DNA from 2 places in the Glutamicibacter sp. PAEs-4 genome. Region 2 is predicted to be linked to the other one. Evidence: predicted binding sites of a transcription regulator. Region 2 holds the regulator's gene; the other holds the start of a gene.
The links. Region 2 encodes HspR, which represses chaperone genes until heat shock. Its sites were predicted from a motif close to AAGTTGAGTCNNNNNGACTCAACTT; they were not measured.
Positions count from the first base shown of each region.

Region 1: ACR9WD_RS01760 (ATP-dependent Clp protease ATP-binding subunit) is a predicted target of HspR. The motif match lies at 3,773-3,797, and genes of this name have one in related genera.

Region 1 covers NZ_CP195017.1:360,178-367,085, forward strand. Annotated here, with positions in the region: gene ACR9WD_RS01745 (GNAT family N-acetyltransferase) at 1-89, opposite strand, end outside; gene ACR9WD_RS01750 (hypothetical protein) at 99-686, opposite strand; gene ACR9WD_RS01755 (VOC family protein) at 691-1,047, opposite strand; gene ACR9WD_RS01760 (ATP-dependent Clp protease ATP-binding subunit) at 1,197-3,755, opposite strand; gene ACR9WD_RS01765 (response regulator) at 3,885-4,559, opposite strand; gene ACR9WD_RS01770 (sensor histidine kinase) at 4,872-6,056, shown strand; gene ACR9WD_RS01775 (malonic semialdehyde reductase) at 6,407-6,908, shown strand, end outside.
Region 2 covers NZ_CP195017.1:2,611,014-2,617,921, forward strand. Annotated here, with positions in the region: gene clpB (ATP-dependent chaperone ClpB) at 1-634, opposite strand, end outside; gene ACR9WD_RS12365 (DinB family protein) at 805-1,299, shown strand; gene ACR9WD_RS12370 (TerC family protein) at 1,682-2,866, shown strand; gene ACR9WD_RS12375 (YccF domain-containing protein) at 2,936-3,346, opposite strand; gene trmB (tRNA (guanosine(46)-N7)-methyltransferase TrmB) at 3,473-4,330, shown strand; gene ACR9WD_RS12385 (GNAT family N-acetyltransferase) at 4,378-5,004, shown strand; gene ACR9WD_RS12390 (heat shock protein transcriptional repressor HspR) at 5,001-5,429, opposite strand; gene ACR9WD_RS12395 (DnaJ C-terminal domain-containing protein) at 5,543-6,514, opposite strand; gene ACR9WD_RS12400 (nucleotide exchange factor GrpE) at 6,600-6,908, opposite strand, start outside.

The DNA of each region.
Region 1 (6,908 bases), 1.3 Mb from region 2:
GGCTGGTCTGTGTAAGCGCTCCAGCCGACCGAGTTGTAGAGCGAGAGCACTTCTTCTCCGGAAGGCACCTTGGTGGTAGAGAGTTCCATCGAGTCCTTTTACTGCTGAGGGGAAACCGGAACGATTTCGGCCTTGCTAAGCAACGGATGCTTGACCAGTTCTGCTTCCAAGGTATGGATAATGGCCTGGGCGGAGTTGCCGTTATAGACGAATACCGGGCCATCGTGACGGTAGTAGACATCCTCGTGCCAACCGATGCTGCCGTCGCCCAAGGCATGCTGCAGGGCCCTGACGGTTGGCTCCAGATGCGCATCCGATTCGTCTGAGAGCCTGGTTCTCAGCAAAACGTACTCGCTGTCGCCTACGTCGGTGCGCTGGTCGTCAATAATCAGCCATGATCCCCGCCCCAGCCCGCTCTCGGTGAGCGAAGAGAGCAGCTTGGCAAACACCTTCTTCGGATCGGAGGTGGTCACTTCGAGTTCAATGTCGCTGGAGATCGGTTCTTCGGCAGCGTCCAGCGTGGACTTGGCGTTGGTGATGGACCCGGAAGAATTGCATGCGGGCAGCAGCGTATCGATCAGGCCCGCCTCATGGTCTTTGCGCAGCCGTTCGGTCATTGGCTGGGCAAAATGGATGTGCACCCGGTGCGTTGAGGCTTCTGATGTTTTTCTGGCGAACAGCGACATGGCGTCAATCCTCGTGCGGGTCTGAAACGCAAAAGACGATGCCGTAGGGATCACGCAGTATGGTCCAGCCGAAAGAGGGATCGTCGGTGTGGTCCTCAACGCGGGTTGCGCCGGCGGCAACGAAACGGGCGACTTCCTGTTCACGGCTCGAGCCGGCTTCCAAATCCAGATGGACTCGGTTCTTGCCGGCGGTAATCTCATCGACTTTCTGGAATCCCAGCCGCGCGCTGAAGCCAGGGACGCTGATCATCGTGAATCCCGGGTACTGGCCCAGATATTGCCCGCCCAAGACCGCCCTCCACCAGGCAGACGCTGACCGTTCATCAAGGGCATCGAGGGTGATCATTCCAATATTCGCCATGCTGACAAAGGTACCGCCAGTCTCTCCGCTTAGCTAGAGGCCGCTTGCAATCCGCGGTTCGACGAGGCCAAATGCGGAAAAGCAAAAGGCGCTGGTTTGGCTGGGATTCCAGTCCCAGCCAAACCAGCGCCTCAACTCGCGACGCCGACTCAGCTATCGAAGTAGCTTGGCGCATGCTCGCTGTGGGCAGGTGGCGTCGGCAGGTCGACTTTCTTCTGCACCTTCAGCTTGTCCGCGACATAGTCCACCGACACAGTATCGCCAGCGGCAAGCGCATCGCTGATCAGCAGGTCCGCAATGGCATCTTGCACCTTGCGCTGCACCAGCCGGCGCAGCGGGCGGGCGCCGAACTCGGGATCGTAGCCTTCGCCAGCCAGCCACTGCACGGCAGCGTCGCTCACCTCCAGCTTCAGCTCCTGGTCTGCCAGCCGCGCCTCGGTCTCGGCGATGACCAGCTTGACGATCTGGCCGATTTCCGATGGCGAGAGCTTGGAGAACAGCAGCACCTCGTCCAGGCGGTTCAGGAACTCCGGACGCATGAACTCGCGCACCTTGCCCATGACCTTGGCGCGGATCTCGCCGGCTTCGCTGGCCGCATTCGCGGAAGTGAAGCCGAAGTTCCCGGCCTTGTTGGCCAGGTACTCGCCGCCGAGGTTGCTGGTCATGAGGATCAGCGTGTTGGAGAAATCGACGGTGCGGCCGGCCGAATCGGTCAACCGGCCGTCATCGAGCACCTGCAGCAGCACATTGAACACGTCCGGGTGGGCCTTCTCGATTTCATCGAGCAGGACGACCGAGTACGGGTTGCGGCGGATCTTCTCGGTGAGCTGGCCGGGCTCGTCGTGGCCGACGTAGCCCGGAGGCGCACCGATCAGGCGTGCCACAGTGTGCTTCTCCCCGTATTCGCTCATGTCGATGCGCACCAGCGAATCAGCCGAGCCGAACAGGTTTGCGGCCAGGGCCTTGGCCAGCTCGGTCTTGCCGACACCGGTTGGACCCAGGAACAGGAACGAGCCGATCGGGCGGCCAGCCGGGGACATTCCGGTGCGGTTGCGGCGAACGGCGCGAGCCACCGCGGCGACGGCATCGTGCTGGCCGATGACCGAAGCATGCAGCGCATCTTCCAGTGATGCCAGCCGTGCCTTGTCGTCGCCCGAGATGCGCGAGGTCGGAATGCCGGTGGAGCGGGAGATCACTTGCGAAATCTGCATTTCGTCCACCACGCGGGTCACTTCGGCATCGCCGGATTCCTCGGCGGCCTTGATCCGCGCGGTCATTTCCGCGATGTGGTCGCGCCATGCGCCAGCTTCCTCGAACCGCTCCTCGCCGATGGCGCGCGACTTCTCGCGTTCGGCATCCACCAATTCGGCGCGCAAGGACTGCACGTCTTCGGCATCTCCCGCGGCGATGGAGCGGCGGGCGCCGGCGATGTCGATCAGGTCGATGGCCTTGTCCGGAAGCTGCCGGTCGCTCAGGTAGCGGGCAGAGAGCGTGACCGCGGCCTTGAGCGCTTCGGGGGTGTACTGCACCTGGTGGTGCTCCTCGTAGGATTCGCGCAGCCCTTCCAAGATGGCCAACGCGGTTTCCTCCGATGGCTCGGCGACAGTGACCTTGCCGAAACGCCGTGCCAGCGCGCTGTCCTTCTCCACCTTGCGGAATTCATCCAGCGTGGTGGCGCCGATCATGTGCAGCTCGCCGCGCGCCAGGCGCGGCTTGAGGATATTCGCGGCATCCATGTTTCCGGACTCGCCGGAACCAGCACCGACCAGCAGGTGCATCTCATCGATGAACAGCAGCACCTGGCCTTCGGCGGCGGCTACCTCGTCGAGCAGGCCGGTCAGCCGCTGTTCGAAATCGCCGCGGTAGCGGGTGCCGGCGAGCATGCCCGGAAGGTCCACCGAGATCAGGGCCGCATTGCGCAGCTGCGCTGGAACCTCGTCGTCGATGATGGCGCGGGCTAGGCCCTCGGCAATGGCGGTCTTGCCCACGCCGGCCTCGCCGATCAGCACTGGGTTGTTCTTGGTGCGGCGGGCCAGGATCTCGATTACCTGGTCCAGCTCCTCTTTGCGGCCGATCACCGGATCGATCTGGCCGTCTGCTGCCAGCAAGGTCAGATCGGTTCCGTAGCGTTCCAGCATGGACACGTCGGACTCGGCATCGTTCTGGTTCTGGGCATCATTGCTGCCCCGCTGGGCCTGCTCCATGGCAGCTTGCTGCAGTGACTGGCCGGTGACACCGTGCTGGGCCAAGAGCTGGCTGACCGGCGATTCCGGGTTGAAGACGAAGGCCAGGAAAAGGTGATCCGGGTCGATGTAGGTCGAGCCGTAGTTGCGGGCAACCTGGTAGGCGTCAAAGAGGCTGCGCTGGGCTGCCGACGAGAGGCGGGACGGCTTCTCGCCCCGCTCTTGTGCCTTGGGCATGCGTGCGATGGCGTCGGCACTCAAAGCCTCGATGTCGATTCCCATGGCGGTCAGGTGCTCGCCAACTGGTTCGGTGCGCAGCAAAGCCATCAGCAGATGCAGCGAATCGATCTCGTCATGGCCGTGCTCTTGGGAAATCGCCGCCGCGGTGGCTACCGCTTCGTGGGTACGGGCAGAAAGCAGACGCGTGATGTCGATGGGGCGCGCAGCTTGAGCTCGCGACGAGAGGAACCGAGAGAGGAATTCCTCAAACGAGCCATCTGACGGTGCGCCGAAGAATGCTGGCAAGTGAGCCTCCTAATAGAAACTTGAGCGGTCTATGCTCATGTTCAACGCATACGGCGCGCAAATATTCCCGGACCAAGCGGGAGAGGTGCCAAAGAGGTTGAGTTCACACAAATGGCAGGCAGCCAGCGGCTAGTCCTTCGGGATTTCGATGAGTCCCATGCGGGCGGCGGCAACCAACGCCTGGACCCTGTCGCGAACATCCAGCTTAACGAAAATCTTGGCCATGTGGGTTTTAACCGTTGTCTCGGAAATAGCCAGAGTTCTTGAAATCTCGGTGTTGTTTAGCCCCCGGGCCAGCAGCTTTAGAATTTCGAATTCCCGATTGGTGATTCCCAGATCATAGGCAAGATCTTGAATGTCTTGGGAATTGTCGCGGTAAGCCTCGCGAACGGCAGAAACGAGATCGGAAGAAACCGACGGGGAAATGGCTGCCGTTCCTTGATGAACGGCATGAACCGCGCGGATAATTTCATCCGGCTCAGAATCCTTGACCAAGTATCCACTGGCCCCAGCGCTCAGAACAGGGACCAGATATTCATCGGAGGAAAAGGCGGTAATAGCAAGCACTGATGGGCTGTCTTCGACGGATTTGATGGCTTTAGTAGCACTAACTCCATCCATAATTGGCATCTGCAAATCCATGAGCACAACGTCTACTTGATGGTCCTTGCAATATTCGACGGCGGCCCGCCCATTTTCAACAGAATTAACCGTTACAATTCCGCTATCTATTGCTAGGATTGTGCCCAACGCATGACGAATAAGGGGTTCATCATCGACGATAAGAACCTTGATCTTTTCCACTTGATTCCTTTGATCGATGGTGAAGTCCCTGCGATGTCCTGCTCACCTGAAAGTATATAAGTAGACGTGATGGGGGTTTGTTATGAAAGGTCTTAAAATGCTGGCAATCGCCGCATTGGCACTGTCGCCTGTAGCAGTGGTTGCTGCTCCGGCCTCCGCTGCTCCGGCATCGGCCATTAACGGCGGTTCGGTTGCCACGCCTGCTGGTTGGGGCACGGATTTTGCTGATTGGTTCTGTCGGAACTACGGAGTGGCCTGCCCCTAAGGCATCGCCATTTGACTTGATTGACATCGCCGTGAATCATTCGGCATATGAATGAACGACTCAAAGGCACCCTGGCCAGGCTTTTCGCTGGCCGGGGTGTCATTGTCTGGGTAGGGATCGTGGTGCTGCTGGCCGTGTCCAGCAGCGAGGTCATCACCCTGCTGCAAGATGGCCTCGCAGATTCGACGGACCGTTCCGTTCGAGGCGCCCTGGTGGGCCTTGGGCTCTGCGTCATCCTCTTCCTAGGACTGCGCTGGACCGCTGCCTCTCTGGGCCTGTTCGTTGCCGTGGCATTCTTCTTCCTGGCTGATGGCGTGATGTTCTTCTGGGCCATCGTGTCCTTCATGGCGTTTTCCGCATTGGCGGCCACTGCTTCGGCGCGCAGTATCCGCGCCGCCTACTTGACCCTCTGCCTGGCGTGGGCCGTGCAATTCGCCTTCCAAGCGCATAACGACGCTGTGCTTCTGATCGCGATTGTGCCCTTGGCAGCCATGGCCTATGTCGTGACGCGAAGCATCTACTTGCTGCGAGAGAAGAATGCCGTTGTGCAACAGCAAATGCAAACTGTCGAAGAGCAGACTCGTCTTGCTGTCGACCGGGAGAGAAAGAACATCGCCCGGGACCTGCACGATATTGTCGCCCATGACATAACGGTTGTGGCCATGCAGTCGAAGGCCGCGAAATTCGCCAACGATGGGCAGAAGGCTCTTGAAGCGCTCGATATCATCGCCAAGCTGAGTACGGAAACCTTGCATGACTTGCGCCTGATGCTCAATGTCCTGAGGGCCGACGGAACCATGGCTGATCCTTTGTCCCGCAGCAATGACAAGCCGGCCGCTACAACTGTGTATGCGCTTCAGGGCGCCGAACTTTTTGTCCAGAGGCTAAAGGATGCAAATTTCAAGGTGAGCTCCACCACGGATGAGAAAATTTCCGAATTGCCCCGTTCTGCCCAGACTGCGATTTACCGCGTCATGCAAGAAGGTACAACGAATGTGATAAAGCACGGGGCTTTAGGTGGGGAGTGCACTTTCAGGCTCACGGTCGTCGGAGCTGAAGCTGTCCTGGAAATTACTAATCAGATAGAGAATTCTGGCAAGAAAGCGAGTGGCCTTCCGGAGGGCGGGACGGGGCTGATCGGCATGGGCGACAGAATGCGGGCATTCGGTGGAAAGTTTGCAACCGATGCCAAAAATGGTGTTTGGAGACTGCGCGCAAGTATCCCGTTCTGACTCCTGCCCTCCTACTAAAGTATGATTTCGGAATTTTGCAGGACACGATAAGTTAGACATGTATCGGTGAAGACCGATCACCGAGAAGGTACTCGGTGGTGTTTTGCGAGTGGCATCACTGAGGATCCAAGGGTGATTAAAAGGTACGTTGCATTGCGTAAACGGACTGATCTTTCATCGGCGCTGTGCCCCCATCGCACGCCGCTGTCTGTCAGTAATGCAACGTACCTTTTATAACTTAACTCCAGACCACAGTTCTGTGCTCTGACTCACATCTTAGCTTGGAATTGGCTTGAAGGACGTGGCGTTGTGCCTAGGGAGAGAACTTCCCGTCTTGAAAGCGAGTCCGCATGAGCGTCCAGGCAGAAACCAACCTTTACGAATCGATGGCTATCGGCCAGGCAGCCGCAGATCAGCTGTTCTTCGAAGCCCGCAGCGCCAATTCGTTCAGCGATGAACCGGTGACCGACGACGTGCTGGACGCAATCTATGAGGCCATGAAAATGGGGCCGACGATGATGAACAATCAGCCGTTGCGCATCACCTGGATCAAGAGTCCTGAAGCGCGTCAGGCAATAGCGAGCACCATGCCCGGAAGCAATGCCGCGAAGGCGCTTTCGGCACCTGCCTTGGCTGTTCTATCGTTCGATACCGAGTGGCACGAGGAATTCGCGAATTTCTTCCCCCACGCTCCGGAACGCAAGGAGATGTTCCAGGACGCTGGAGTCCGCACCGCAGTGGGCAGCAATAATGCGTGGCTGCAGGCTGGCTACTTCATCATGGCTGTCCGCGCAGTTGGTCTGGCGGCTGGCCCGATGGGTGGCTTTGACAGCGATGCGGTAGATGCCGCGA
Region 2 (6,908 bases):
TGCCCACGCCGGGTTCACCGATCAGCACTGGATTGTTCTTGGTGCGGCGGGAGAGCACCTGCACCACGCGGCGGATCTCGCGGTCGCGGCCGATGACGGGATCCAGCTTGCCCGAGCGCGCCAGGGCGGTCATGTCGGTGCCGAACTTCTCCAGGGACTGGAAGGTTGCCTCAGGATCCGGGTTATCGACCTTGCGGTCGCCGCGGATGGTCGGCAAGGTGCCCACCAGCAGTTCGCGGGTGGCGCCGAATTCGCGCAGGGCTTCACCCGCCTTGGTCTGGTCTGATGCCAGGGCGATGAGCAGGTGCTCGGTGGAGACGTAGGTGTCCCCCATTTCCGCGGCGGCCGCCTGGGCGTTGCTCACGACCTGCAGCAACTGCCGGGAGTACTGAGCTTGGGCAACCGAAGTACCGGAGCTGGAGGGCAACGCGTTGATGACAGCGCTCGCCTTGACGGAAAGCGCGTCGACATCCAACCCCGCAGTCTTCAGCAAGGCCACTGCGACGGACTCTCGCTGGTCCAGCAATGCCTTCAGCAGGTGCGCAGGTTCAATCTGCGGATTGCCTGCGGTTGAAGCGTTCATCCCGGAAGCTGAGAGAGCTTCTTGGCTCTTAGTGGTGAGTTTCGTGTCCACGCGCATCCTTTCTCTATTGGAGTGAACCCATAAACTTGAGTGTACTTAACTCAACTCTACTCCTAGTCCTAGTATTCCAGCTAGAGCAAGATTCTCGAGATATTTTTTCTTCCCTTTGCCTCGGCGGCAAAACCCCTTGTGGAGCGCGATTTGCAGTCTTAGGATGAGGCATGGCCAACCCGGATTCCCAAGATATTTTTTCCCTGCCCCACGATGAGATGGTCCAGGTATTCATCGATCAGCACCGGCAGATGCTGCTTTCCAGCCTCGACGGGCTGGACGAAGACGAAGCGCGGTTGAAGCTGGTTGAATCCAAGACCACGTTGCTCGGGCTGGTGAAACATGCGATCTTCGTCGAATGTGTCTGGTTTGGCGAAGCAGCCACCGGCAAGAGCCGGGCCGAACTGGGCATTGCGTCGTCGCCCAGCAAGTCCTTCGACTTGTCCGCGTCCGACACCATCGAATCCATTCGGCGTGACTATGCCCAGGCCATCGAACTGTCACGTGAAGTAGTCAAGGGCAAGACCGGGGATCACGTTTTCTCCGGCAATCGGCGCGGGTCGTTGCCGCTGCGCTGGATCCAGCTGCACATGTTGCGCGAATTGGCGCAGCATTGCGGGCACGCCGATATCCTGCGTGAGCAAATCCTGTCCGCACGGAATTAGCCGGCCACGCATCATCGGCAGGTACCGCGCATGCTGTTGCCAGCGCTCCGAGTCCTGCGAGGATTTCCAAGGCGACCCGAGACCTGGGCCGAAGAATTCACTCGAGCACTTCGTCCACCGCATCCTTCGAATTGCATATGACGCCTACCCAACTGGGCAAAGTCGAAGTACATTACAGATCAACATGACATCCGTAAACCAGAATTCTTCCAGGAGCACCGCTTCGGGTTAGGATTAAAGGACGTAAGGGAGTATTCACAATCGTTGAATCCGTCAATACGCAGGACTTCATGGTCCTGCCGGGTTTTACGGCCAACCACAGTGTCGGTGAAGAGACTTACTCGGACGCGTCCGCGCGCAACTTACGAAAGCAGGAATCCCTATGGGAGCTTCCCCTTTGATTTGGGGCATCACGATTGTCGTGATTCTCGCCCTACTGGCCTTCGATTATTTCTTCCACATCCGCAAGGCCCACGTTCCATCCCTGCGTGAAGCAGCGATCTGGTCCAGCATCTATGTCGGCTTGGCCCTCATATTCGGTGTGCTGGTGCTCATCTTCGGCGGCATCGACATGGGCGCCGAATACTTCGCCGGCTACATCACCGAAAAGGCCTTGTCCGTCGACAACCTGTTCGTCTTCCTGATCATCATCGCCAGTTTCAGGGTCCCCCGCGAAGACCAGCAGAAAGTACTGCTCTTCGGCATCGTCTTCTCGCTGATCGCCCGCACCGCGTTCATCTTTGTCGGCGCGGCGCTGATCAACCAGTTCGCCTGGGTCTTCTACCTGTTCGGCCTGATCCTGCTGCTCACCGCAGGCAACCTGCTGAAGAAGGACGACGAATCCGACGAGGCCAACAACTTCATCATCCGCTTGGCCAAGAAGCTGTTCCACACCACCGACAAGTACGACGGCGACAAGCTGTTCACCATGATTGACGGCAAGAAGGTCCTGACCCCGATGCTGCTGGTCATGGTGGCCATCGGCGGAACCGACATCCTCTTCGCCCTGGATTCCATCCCAGCGATCTTCGGACTCACCCAGAACGTCTACATCGTGTTCACCGCTACCGCGTTCTCGCTCATGGGCCTGCGCCAGCTCTACTTCCTGCTTGATGGATTGCTGGACCGCTTGATCTACCTGTCCTATGGCTTGGCAGCGATCCTGGCGTTCATCGGCGTGAAGCTGATCCTGCACGCGCTGCACGAGAACAACCTGCCATTCATCAATGACGGCGAGCACGTGATGGTCATCGAAATCAGCACCGGGCTGTCGCTGAGCGTGATCATCGGCGTCCTCGTGCTGACCATTCTCGCTTCGCTGTTCAGCAAGGCTGGCAAGGCACAAACCGCCATTGGCAACCTGCGCCGCCATGCGAGCAGCTACAACGACCTGAGCTACACCTCGGATCCAAACGAACGCGAACGCATCTACCGCGCCCTGGTGGAAGAAGAAGCGTATGTGAAGACCATGGAGAAGAAATACCGCGACAAGGCCAAGGACGTGGACAAGATCCGCGTCGAGGTCGCCGAGGCGCACCGCCAGCACGATGAGTACCTGAAGAGCTGATCCGATTCAGGCTTAGAGCAATGGCTGCCAACTCATTGGAGTTGGCAGCCATTGCCGTCTTGGTGCTGCCTAGCGGCGAACGTTGCCGATGTAATTGTCCGAAGGCACGATGACCTTGCCCAAGGGCATCAGGGACACCGGGATCATCTTCAGGTTGGCGATGCCCAGCGGGATGCCGATAATCGATACGAACATCGGGATCGCGGTCACCACGTGCCCGATGGCAATCCAGATGCCGGCAAAAATGATCCAGATGATGTTGCCCAGGGTGGAGAACGCACCGACCGGTCCGTTGTCGACTACGGTGCGGCCGAAGGGCCACAGCGCATAGCCGGCAATGCGGAACGAGGCGATGCCGAAGGGAATGGTCACGATCAGCACGCAGCAGATGATGCCTGCCAGCACGTAACCCAGGGCCAGCCACAGGCCGCCGAACAGCAGCCAGATAATGTTGAGAATACCCCGCACTAAATCAGTCATGGCTACATTCTCCTTCTTTTACCTCTCATGCTCCATCGGGGATCACCCCGAATTCCCCCTAGGGGTGTCCAATCCCCCACCGTTCGGCACGCATCGATGCAGGTTGCTCGGCTAGGATTAATCATCATGAGCGAATCGAGCGAGCAGCAGCGTCCACCCCATGGCTCTGCCCCCAGGAACCCAGACCTTTTCCGTGCCGAGCCGGTGTCCTTCGTGCGTCGCGGCAACCGCCTGCAGGGCCGCCGGGCCAGCGCCTGGGAGCGCAATGCCGAGCAGTATGTCATCGAGCCGCCCCGCAAGATTGCCGACACCTCGGTTGCTGACGACTTCCAGCTCGATCCCGCCGAGGCCTTCGACCGCACGGCACCGCTGATCGTGGAGATCGGCACCGGCCTGGGCGAATGCATCGCCAACGCCGCCAAGGACGATCCCGAGCGCAACTACCTCGCCGTTGAGGTCTACCGTCCAGGCCTGGCCCAGTTGATGCTGAAGGTCGAATCCTTCGGCATCACCAACGTCCGCGCCGTGCAGGCCAATGCCCCTGAGGTGCTGGACGTCATGCTTGATGAGAACAGCGCGGACGAGATCTGGATCTTCTTCTCCGATCCGTGGCACAAGCCGAGGCACCACAAGCGCCGCCTGATCAAGGCCTCATTCCTGGACAAGGTCTCCCGCGTGCTCAAGCCAGGGGGCACCCTGCGCTTGGCCACCGACTGGTCGAACTATGCGGAGCAGATGCGCGAGGTCCTCGAAGCCCACCCTGATTTCGAGAACCAGCATCCCGGAAACCTCTCCGGCGAGGAGAGCAACTTGACCAAGGTGCGCCGCGATGGCATGGAAGGCATTGACCCCGAGCCTGACTTCATTGACGTCCAGGGCGGCTGGGCACCGCGTTTCGAGCGACGAATCCTCACCAGCTTCGAGGGCAAGGCGCTGAAGGCTGGACGCCTGGTCTTCGATTTGGCGTACACGCGCATCGGCTAGCGGCCGAAATGCATCAAGGAGGCCATGGAATCCCTAGGATGGATTTCATGGCCTCCTTTTCTGCTCAGAACCAGTTCTACTCCCAAGCCCCGAGCATGGAATATGCCGGGGTGAGGCTGGAACAACTGTCATTGGACCATGCCCCGGAGCTGATCCAGCTCGCCGCCAACGGCCAGCTGGATGAAGCATGGTTTGCCACCACCCCATCGGCCGAATCCATGCAGGCGGATATCGAGCGCCGTCTGGCGTTGCAGGAAACTGGAGCGATGGCTCCGTTCGCCATCATCGACCTGTCCACCGGCCAAGCGGTGGGGGCTACGAGCTACCTGAATATCGACGTGGCCAACCATCGCGTGGAAATCGGCTCGACATTCTTGGCCGTGCCCGCCCAAGGCACCGGGATCAATCCGGCGGCCAAGTTCATGCTGCTGCGCCGCGCTTTCGAGGAGTTGGATTGCTATTCAGTGGCTTTCTGCACGCACTGGCACAACACTGCGTCACGCGCAGCAATTGCACGGCTTGGCGCCAAACAGGATGGCGTGCTGCGCAATCACAAATATGATCCGAAGACCGGCACGCTTCGAGACACCGTAGTCTTCTCGATCCTCCCGCACGAGTGGCCTGCCGTGCGCACCCAGTTGGAAGCGCGCCTGGCGAGGCACGGACGGATCTAGCGGCCGATGGCGCGGCGTACAGGGAAGAGCGACACGGTCGGTTCACGTCGTTCCGGACGCATGCCCCGGGACAGCGAAACGATGTCGCCTCCAGCGGTGCCCGCGGCGAAGATGCGCGATTGGCCCTGGCGAACGGCGGACAGTTCTTGGCGAAGCCCATTGACTTCGGTTTGCAGATACGCGACTTGATCTTGCAGATCCAGGATGCGCTTGATGCCTTCCAGCGAGACGCCTTCCTTGCTCAATGACTGCACCTGGCGCAGCAGCGAGACGTCGCGTTGCGAGTAGCGGCGCTGCTTTCCGCTTTGCCGGCTGGGCGAAACCAAGCCGATGCGGTCGTATTGGCGCAGCGTCTGCGGATGCATGTCTGCAAGCTGGGCGGCGACGGAAATGACGAAGACAGGTCGCAGGTACTCCCCGTTCACGTTGCTTCTACCACCTTTCTGCAAGGGCCGACGATACTGGCCCTTTTGCCTTTGAGTCTATCTTCCCCGCCCTGCCAGTTCGATGCCAGGACAGGGAAAACAGGTTATTGGGTTCAGAGCTTGGCGTGGGCTGCCAAGTCCGCTCGCGGGTCCTCGCCCTCCGTGGCTGCAGCGAAGTCCTCCACGGCCTTCCTTGCTGCATCCGAGAGGTTCTGCGGAATCGCGACATCCAGGACGATCAGCAGATCGCCGGTGGCCTTGGAGGTCTTCACTCCGCGGCCCTTCAAGCGCAAGGTGCGTCCGGAGTTGGATCCGGCAGGCACCTTCACCGCAACGGATTCCCCGTCCAGGGTCGGTACGTGGATCTTTGCTCCAAGCACCGCTTCATCGAAGGTCACCGGCACGTGGATGCGGATGTTGTTCTCTTCGCGCTTGAAGAACGGGTGCTCGCTGACCTTGACCTTGACCAGCAGGTCGCCGTTGCCGGCAGCTCCTGGCTGGCCCTTGCCACGCACGCGCACCGACTGCCCGTCCTTGATTCCCGCCGGGATGCGCACGTCGATGACCTCGCCGTTCTGTTCGCGCAGGCCAATGGTGGTTCCCTTGATCGATCCGGAGAAGGAGATCGTGGTGCTGGCCGTGCGGTCAGCACCCTTGCGCGGCGGTGCGCTTTGGCCGAAGCCGCCGCCAAAACCGCCGCCGCCTCCGAACAGGTCGGAGAAGTCCGGCTGTCCGCCACGACCGCGAGCGCCGCCTCCGCCACCTCCGAAGAGGTTGGAGAAGATGTCCTCGAAGCCGGCCTGCCCGCCTGGGCCACCCGGTCCGCCACCCGCAGAGAACCGCGCTCCGCCGCCCATGGCGCGGATCGCGTCGTACTGCTCGCGTTCTTCCTTATCCGAAAGCACCGAGTTGGCTTCGGAGATGTCCTTGAATTTCTTTTCAGCGGCCGCGTCCCCCTGGTTGGTATCCGGGTGGTACTTGCGTGCAAGCTTGCGGTACGCCTTCTTGATGTCCGCCTCGCTGGCGTCCTTGGAGACGCCCAGAATGGCGTAGAAGTCTTTTTCGATCCAGTCCTGACTTGCCATCAGGGCCCCATCCTTTCAGTGCCAATTCGACACTGCCCACTGACGAGGACTCGGCAGTGGGCAGTATCGATTGTGCTATTCGTGGCTATTCGCCGGTGGCTACCAGCACCTGGGCTGCGCGCAGGATGTTGGTTCCCTTGCGGTAACCGGTGCGCAGCACCTGTCCCACGTGGTCGGCTGGAATCTCCGGAACAGCCTGGCGAAGCAGGGCTTCGTGGATGTTCGGGTCGAATTCCACGCCGGCCTCGTTGATGCGTTCCAGGCCATGCTGAGCCAGAATGCCATCCAGCTTGTTGGCGATCGACGCGAACGGGCCGTCGGCGAGGTCGCCGTGGGCTCGTGCCGCATCGATGTCGTCAAGCACCGGAAGCAGAGTGTTGAGCACGGACTGGAC